DNA from 2 places in the Mucilaginibacter jinjuensis genome. Region 1 is predicted to be linked to the other one. Evidence: riboswitches for the same ligand, from Rfam matches in the RefSeq annotation. Region 1 holds a riboswitch; the other holds the start of a gene.

Region 1 (4,440 bases):
TTTTAGCTATGCCATCTTTTTTGCAGGCGCTCAACAGCGTAATAGCCGTTAGTAATAAAAGTAATACTCTTCTCATACGTGTGGTTTGGTTTGTGCGTTTGTATATGATTACGTTGTAATATTTTTGACTGCTACAGTTAAAGCTGAATTTTTCTTCTTTATTTTGACGCTATGCATATCGAGACTATCGCCATCCACGCAGGAAACCATACAGACGAAACCACCAGAGCAGTTATAAAACCCATTGTAATGTCGAGCACGTTTGAGCGCGGCCCCGATGGTGATTACCCTGGCGGTTATATGTACGGCCGCATTGCCAACCCTAATCGCAGTCAGTTAGAAAACGTTTTGGCTAAGCTGGAACTGGGCGAAGATGCAGCAGCTTTTTCATCAGGCAATGCAGCTGGCATGGCGGTATTTCAATCATTAAAACCAGGTACGCATATTATAGCGCCTGATGATATGTACCATGGTTTGCGCAATCAGTTGAAGACACTTTTTGCAGGCATACTGTGGTTCGATTTTATCGATCTGAGTGATTTGGAACTGGTTGAACAATCTATTAAACCGCATACCGGCTTAATATGGATAGAAACACCATCTAACCCATTATTAAAACTAAGCAATATTACAGCGCTGGTAAAATTGGCCCATGCGCACGATTTGAAGGTTGTGGTTGATAACACCTTTGCCTCTCCTATCTGTCAATTACCGCTTACTTTGGGGGCTGATTTAGTAATGCACTCATCAACCAAATATATTGGCGGCCATAGTGACATTACAGGCGGCGTTTTAATTACACCGGTGAAAGATGAATGGTGGGAACGTATCCGCAATGTGCAAAGCATGGGTGGTGCTGTGCCATCTCCGCAGGATTGTTATTTCTTAGTCCGCAGTATTAAAACATTACCTTACCGTATGCGTGGCCACGTAAACAACGCACAATTAATGGCCGAATTTTTAGAGAAACATGCCAAAGTTGAAGCTGTAATGTACCCCGGGCTGGAAAGCCACCCGCAGCACCAACTGGCTAAACTGCAAATGCTGGCCTTTGGAGGTATGTTATCATTTACGGTTAAGGGCGGTGCCGATGAAGCAAAAAAGGTTGTAAATACGGTAAAGCTATTTGCCCAGGCCACAAGCTTAGGCGGCGTAGAGAGCTTGATAGAGCACCGTGCATCAGTAGAAGGGCCGGACACTAAAACGCCTCAGAACCTGATCCGCGTATCTGTTGGTTTAGAGCACATTGATGATCTGATTGAGGACATGTCTGCTACATTAGCTACGATATAATATTCCCTGCTAAATTAAACCGGGTCGCCCGGATCTTCGTGTTTACCCGGTTTAATTTCAGATTCCTCTATTTCTTTTTCGAAGTCTTTCTCATCTTTTTGGTTGCGTTTCACCAACCAGATAATGCCTGCAATAACAAGTATTATTATTAAACCGGCTATAGGATAGTTCATGGTTTCTGCTTTTAATTAGGAAGTTGCAAGATTATAATTTGTTTCTTTTCAGCAGGTTATCTTTATGTTAAGATATGGTGCTTAGTACATCGCCCGATGACATTTCAATAAAATTGAAATTTAATTTGGAATTATGATCTGGTTTGCCCTACCTTTGAAATAATATTTGGTAGTAGTACCACGATCAATTTCCCCTCAAAGGTTTTTGATTTATATAGAAGCGGCGAGAGAACAGGCTCCAAAACCCGCTGGCAACCCTCTAAAAGGTAGAGAAGGTGCCAATTCCTGACCCGGAAATAATTAACCCCGGGGCATATAAATGATAAAATGGAAAAATTAATTCGCATTCTTCAGCAGTACTTAACTCCTAAACAAGGTCCTTCAGTTGTTTTAATTCCGGTTAGAGCAAAAAACTGTATGCACACTTGTTGTTGCTGTTGCTAATGCAATAACACGTTCCCTTTCTCCTTCCTGAAACTGTACGTGTATTCCATGGATATCCTATATCCCATAGTGTGTTTATAACATTTTGTTTAACTACTAAATCTATCCCCCATGTCTACATTAAAATTCGAAACCCTACAACTACATGCAGGCCAGCAGGCTGACCCAACAACAGGTTCACGCGCAGTGCCGCTATATCAAACAACATCTTATGTTTTTAATAATGCCGAGCATGGCGCCAATCTTTTTGCATTAAAAGAATTTGGCAACATTTACACCCGCATTATGAACCCCACTACCGACGTTTTTGAGAAACGTATCGCAGCATTAGAAGGTGGCGTGGCGGCCCTTGCAACAGCATCGGGACAAGCGGCACAATTTATCGCACTTAACAATATACTGCAAACCGGTGATAACTTCGTTACCTCTCCTTTTCTTTATGGAGGCAGCTATAACCAGTTTAAAGTTGCCTTTAAACGCCTCGGTGTTGAAGCCCGTTTTGCCAAAGATGATACAGCAGAAAATATTGAACTGCTGATTGATGATAAAACCAAAGCCATTTACCTCGAAACCATTGGCAACCCCGGCTTTAGTATCCCTGACTTTGAGAAAGTTGCAGCTGTTGCTAAAAAGCACGACCTGCCTTTAATAGTCGATAATACCTTTGGTGCCGGTGGCTACCTGTTCCGCCCCTTAGAGCATGGTGCACACATCGTGGTAGAATCTGCCACCAAATGGATTGGCGGCCATGGTACATCTATAGGTGGAGTTATTGTTGACGGTGGAAATTATAACTGGGGCAATGGTAAATTCCCGCAATTTACTGAGCCGTCTGAAGGGTATCACGGATTGGTATTTGCTGATGTATTTGGCATCGGTGGCCCTTTTGGTAATATTCAATTCATTATCCGCGCTCGTGTTGAAGGACTGCGCGATTTTGGTTCGTCACAATCACCTTTCAATTCATTTTTACTGATTCAAGGATTAGAAACCCTTTCACTACGCGTACAACGCCATGTAGATAATACTTTAGAACTGGCTAAATGGCTGGAACAACAACCACAGGTAGCTAAAGTAAATTATCCGGGCTTGCCATCATCGCCGCACCATGCTTTAGCTAAAAAGTATTTAAAAAATGGTTTCGGCGCTGTATTATCATTCGAATTAAAGGGCGATAAGACCAATGCCGGCACTCTGATTGATAGCCTGCAACTGGTTAGCCATCTTGCTAACGTTGGCGATGCTAAAACGCTGATCATCCAACCATCGGCAACTACGCATCAACAACTGAGTGATGAAGAGCAATTATCTGCAGGTGTTACACCTACCCTGTTACGTGTAGCCGTAGGTATTGAGCATATAGATGACATTAAAGCCGATTTTGAACAGGCTTTTGCAAAAATAAAAGAAACTAAATCTGAATTGGAGCTGGCATAACATCTCTCCTAACATTTCGCCTTTGGCGGAAAGGAATATGACGACGAATACAATGAATACTGAAATATATAAGCATCCGGAAGAATTTGTTCTGGAATCGGGTAAAAAAATAAAGGGGCTGGAAATAGGTTTTCATACTTATGGAAGGCTCAATAAGAATCGGGATAACGTAGTGTGGGTATGCCATGCCCTCACTGCAAATTCCGATGTGTTTGACTGGTGGCAAGGCTTTTTTGGCGAAGGTAATTTCTTTAACCCGGATGAACATTTTATTGTTTGTGCTAACATCCTGGGTTCGCCTTACGGCACCAGCAATCCGCTATCTGTAAACCCCGATACTAACGAGCCTTATTATCTCAGTTTTCCGCAGTTCACTATTCGCGATGTTGTTAAGGCGCACCAACTATTGGCTGATAGCTTGGGGATTGATAATATCCATATCCTTATCGGCGGCTCACTGGGCGGTCAACAAGCTTTGGAATGGAGCATTGATCAACCAGAAAGAATTAAGAACCTGATTTTGATTGCTACAAACGCGAAACACTCGCCGTGGGGCATTGCCTTTAACGAATCGCAAAGATTAGCCATTACTTCAGACCGTACTTTCTATGCCAATACCGCTAAAGGTGGCGCTAAAGGCTTAAAGGCGGCACGTAGCTTTGCATTGCTATCGTACCGTAACTACAAAACTTACTCGCTTACCCAGCAAGAAGAGAATGCAGATGTCACCGATAATTTCAAAGCATCATCGTACCAAAGCTACCAGGGCGAAAAACTGGTAAACCGTTTCAATGCCTACAGCTACTGGTATTTAACAAAAGTAATGGATTCGCACGATGCCGGCCGTGGCCGCAAAAGCGTTGAAAAGGCACTGAGCACCATTAAAGCTAAAACGCTGGTAGTGGGTATCCGCTCAGACGTTTTGTTTCCTTTGGAAGAGCAACAATACCTGTTTCAGCATATCCCAAAAGCAGCTTTTGCAGAATTGGATTCATTTTACGGGCACGATGGCTTTTTAATTGAGACTGAATCACTGACCAATATTGTGACTTCTTTTTTTAAAACAGATGTAAAGGGTAAGATCATTGAACTG
Region 2 (4,440 bases), 2.7 Mb from region 1:
CCTCTTTAGGGGAGGTTGGAGGGGCTAATGCACGAGATAGAACCATATTACCGCTGGCGGGATGATTACGTAGCTGCCGAAGACGAATTTTCGCCGTTCTACGCTACCGTATACAATGAGTTTGAGTTTGATAAGCAGGTATACAACTATTTGTTGCACCCGCAATGGGATTCGTTTGGCTCAAACACACTTTATTTAAAAGTACTTTTTGCCGATTACGAACGTAACTACAGCATTATTGAGCTGATAGGTGAATGGAACGATGCCATTAACAACGATGTAATGCTGATGAAGCGCGAGCTGATTGAGCTGATGATTGATAATGGCATTAACAAGTTTGTGCTTATTGGCGAAAACGTGCTGAACTTTCATTCCTCAGATGACTGTTATTACGAAGAGTGGTTTCAGGATGTGGAGGATGGCTGGATAGCGGGCGTTAACTTCCGCGAGCATGTGATCGAAGAGTTTAAGCGTAATAACATCGACTATTACATTAACTTTGGCGGCGAACTGGACGATTTTAATTGGCGCGCCTTAAAACCGTTACAGGTATTTAAAAAAATTGAAGAACAGTTAATGCGCAGGCTTACTTAATTTGTTCTTCATAAAATTGTACTAACTTAGATCATTAATTATAATTCAAAAAATGGAAACTAAAAGTAATTACACCTACGACGATAACGTTATCCAACTGGACGACGAAGTTGCAGCATCTCGCAGGTTTATAGCTAACGTATTTATGTGGATGTTTGTGGCATTGGGTATTTCTGCCTTCTGCGCATTCTTATTTGCAACCACACCAAGTTTATTAACATTAGTAATTGATCCGTTAACCGGCCGCAACACCGGTTTGGGTACTATCTTAATGTTTGCACCTTTTGCCTTTGTAATGGCAATTTCATTCGGTTTAAACCGTCTGTCGTTCCCGGTACTGGGTATCTTGTTTGTGGCTTTTGCTGCGCTACTGGGTGTTAGTTTAAGCTTCATCTTATTAGTTTATACGGCTGCTTCTGTAGCTGGTGTATTCATCACCGCATCGGCAGTATTTGGTGTTATGGCCATTGCAGGTTACACTACTCACCAGGATTTAACCAAATTTGGTTCATTAATGATCATGGGCCTAATTGGTATGGTTATCGCAACCGTGGTAAACTTCTTTTTACACAGCGAAGGTTTAAGCATTATTTTAAGCTATGTAGGTGTTGCCGTATTTACCGGCTTAACTGCTTATGATGTGCAAAAATTAAAACGTATTGGTGCAGGTATTGAGTATGGCGATGCATCTGGCAAAAAAATGGCCATTATGGGTGCCTTAACCTTATATCTTGATTTCCTGAACCTGTTCTTATCATTATTAAGAATTTTCGGTAGAAGGAAATAATAAGCAAGCATAATTTAAAGAAAGAGCTGCCTGAGAGGGCGGCTCTTTTTGTTTTATATGTCGCCCAATCGTCATGCTGAACTTGTTTCAGCACCCCACTTGCTAAGTTTACAATTACACAGTCTGCTACCTGTACTGTGGGATCCCGATCCCAACGATAGTCGGGACGGGATGACGTGAGTTCAATAAACCCGGGTGAAGCGGATACCGGCCTTGCGATTAAGGCCTGCGTAGTATGAGCGTAACACGGGGCTACAGTACCGATGAAATGCTGACATTCATTTTCAGAATTGCACTACGAAGAAGATCCTTCGCTATCGCTCTCCAAAGGAGTCCTTCGGACTGGATGACAAAGTTTATCGAATAATCAATATCTCTCGATCATTGAAAACCATCCTCAAATCACATCACTATTAATTTCTCAAATCATTTTCAACTCATTTTCAAATTCTCAAATCATCTGCACATCTTCATATTCGCACATCTGCACATCCTACTGTCATCTTACATTCCCCTCATCTGCACATTAACGAAACCACTTGCATATTACCACTTTATTGTGCAATTTTGTTGCGCTTATAGAGAAAGATGGAGGGATTAGACCCTGCGAAATCTTAGCAACCTGTGCCAACAAGGTGCTGCATTCTACTCAAACACGTTTGGGAAAGATAAGCGAATTTAGAAGGTATATAACCGACTTTTTCGAATAAGCTTTATTTAGATGTGAGATATTAGATGTGAGATCTGAGATGCATTAGCATGTCTGTTTCAGGCTGATAGCTCAAGTAAATTTAATAGATGATGTGATTTTGCGGCTTGGGTATTTTCTCAAATCTCATATCTCACATCTCATATCTCAACATGAGTATTAGAGAAGAATTACAGAAAAGAGTATTAATAATTGACGGCGCAATGGGTACCATGATACAACGGTACCAATTAACCGAAGAAGATTTTCGTGGCAACAGGTTTAAAGATCACCCTTCTGATTTGAAGGGTAATAACGACCTGCTTAACCTTACGCGCCCCGATGTGATTAAGGCCATTCATAATGAATACCTGGAGGCCGGTGCCGATATTATTGAAACCAATACCTTCAGCACCCAACGCATTTCATTGGCCGATTACCACATGGAGGAGCTGGATTATGAAATGAGTTACGAAGGTGCCCGCATTGCCCGCGAAGCGGTTGATGAGTGGAATATAAAAACGCCGGAGAAGCCACGCTTTGTGGCCGGTGCCGTTGGCCCTACCAACCGTACTGCATCATTATCGCCCGATGTAAATGATCCTGGTTACCGCGCTGTTACTTTTGATGATTTGGCCGAGGCTTATTATGCACAGGTGCGCGGTTTATTTGATGGTGGCAGTGATGTGATTTTGATTGAAACCATCTTTGACACACTGAATGCAAAGGCGGCATTATTTGCCGTACAACGTTATTCGGAAGAAAGTGGCAAGCAATTACCGATCATGATTTCGGGTACTATAACCGATGCTTCGGGCCGTACGCTATCAGGGCAAACGGTTGAGGCTTTCTGGAACTCGATCCGTCACGCCAACCTACTTTCTGTTGGTTTAAACTGTGCACTTGGTGCTAAAGAAATGCGTCCGCACATTGAGGAACTTTCGCAAAAGGCCGATGTATTTATTTCGGCCTATCCTAACGCCGGTTTACCAAATGAGTTTGGTGGTTACGACGAAATGCCGCACGAAACAGCGCATTTGGTAGACGACTTTTTAAAAGCAGGTTTTGTAAATATTGTAGGCGGCTGCTGTGGTACTACGCCAGAACATATTAAATGTATTGCAGACCGTGCTGCGCTATATCCACCACGACCAATCCCGCATCCCGAACCACACATGCGTTTGAGCGGCTTGGAGGCTGTTACCATAACGCCCGAGGCTAACTTTGTTAACGTGGGTGAGCGGACCAACATTACAGGTTCGCCTAAATTTTCGAAGTTGATTTTGGCCGAGAATTATGAGGAGGCCTTAACAGTAGCCCGCCAGCAGGTAGAAGGCGGCGCACAGGTGATTGACATTAACATGGATGAAGGGATGATCAACTCGGAAGAGGTGATGGTAAAATTCCTGAACCTGGTTGCGTCTGAGCCCGATATTGCAAAGCTGCCTATCATGGTCGATTCATCAAAATGGACCGTTATTGAGGCTGGATTGAAATGTTTGCAAGGTAAGGGTATCGTCAACTCGATCTCCCTCAAAGAAGGCGAAGAAAAGTTTAAAGAATACGCCCGCAAAATTATGAGCTATGGCGCCGCAACGGTTGTAATGGCGTTTGACGAACAAGGCCAGGCCGATTCATACGAGCGCCGTATTGAAATCTGTAAAAGATCGTACGATATATTGGTTAACGAAATTGGCTTCCCTCCGCAGGATATCATATTCGATCCTAATATTTTAACGGTTGCTACCGGCTTAGAGGAACACAACAATTACGCGGTAGACTTTATTAACGCCACCCGATGGATTAAAGAAAATCTGCCGATGGCTAAGGTGAGTGGTGGTGTAAGTAATATTTCGTTCTCGTTCCGCGGTAATAACGTGGTGCGCGAGGCAATGCACTCTGCCTTTTTATACCACGCCATTAAGGCGGGCATGGATATGGGCATCGTAAACGCAGGTATGCTGGAAGTTTACGAGCAAATCCCTGCTGACTTGTTGACTAAAGTAGAAGATGTTCTTTTAAACCGTCATCCCGAAGCTACAGAACGTTTAGTAGAATATGCCGATACTGTAAAGAGTAAAGGTAAAGAAGTGGTACGCGACGAGGCCTGGCGTAATGCCCCAGTAGAAGAGCGCCTGTCACACGCCCTGGTAAAAGGTATTATCGAATACCTGGATGCCGATGTGGAAGAATGCCGTCAACAATACGCCAAACCGCTGGAGGTTATTGAAGGCCCGCTAATGAGTGGCATGAACATCGTAGGTGATTTGTTCGGCGCGGGTAAAATGTTCTTGCCGCAGGTGGTAAAATCAGCCAGGGTAATGAAAAAGGCTGTAGCTTATCTGCTACCTTTTATTGAAGAAGAAAAACT

The links. Region 1 has a riboswitch for S-adenosylmethionine ahead of PQO05_RS14605 (O-acetylhomoserine aminocarboxypropyltransferase/cysteine synthase family protein). Riboswitches for the same ligand answer to the same signal wherever they lie in the genome.
Region 2: linked by a shared signal. The riboswitch ahead of metH (methionine synthase) and the one ahead of PQO05_RS14605 (O-acetylhomoserine aminocarboxypropyltransferase/cysteine synthase family protein) in region 1 are both predicted to bind S-adenosylmethionine.

The regions. Positions count from the first base shown of each region.
Region 1 covers NZ_CP117167.1:3,234,338-3,238,777, reverse strand. Annotated here, with positions in the region: gene PQO05_RS14620 (hypothetical protein) at 1-76, opposite strand, end outside; gene PQO05_RS14615 (trans-sulfuration enzyme family protein) at 172-1,293, shown strand; gene PQO05_RS14610 (hypothetical protein) at 1,308-1,466, opposite strand; SAM riboswitch class I at 1,674-1,788, shown strand; gene PQO05_RS14605 (O-acetylhomoserine aminocarboxypropyltransferase/cysteine synthase family protein) at 2,022-3,347, shown strand; gene PQO05_RS14600 (homoserine O-acetyltransferase family protein) at 3,400-4,440, shown strand, end outside.
Region 2 covers NZ_CP117167.1:5,976,399-5,980,838, forward strand. Annotated here, with positions in the region: gene PQO05_RS25880 (hypothetical protein) at 28-594, shown strand; gene PQO05_RS25885 (Bax inhibitor-1/YccA family protein) at 647-1,381, shown strand; SAM riboswitch class I at 1,955-2,056, shown strand; gene metH (methionine synthase) at 2,243-4,440, shown strand, end outside.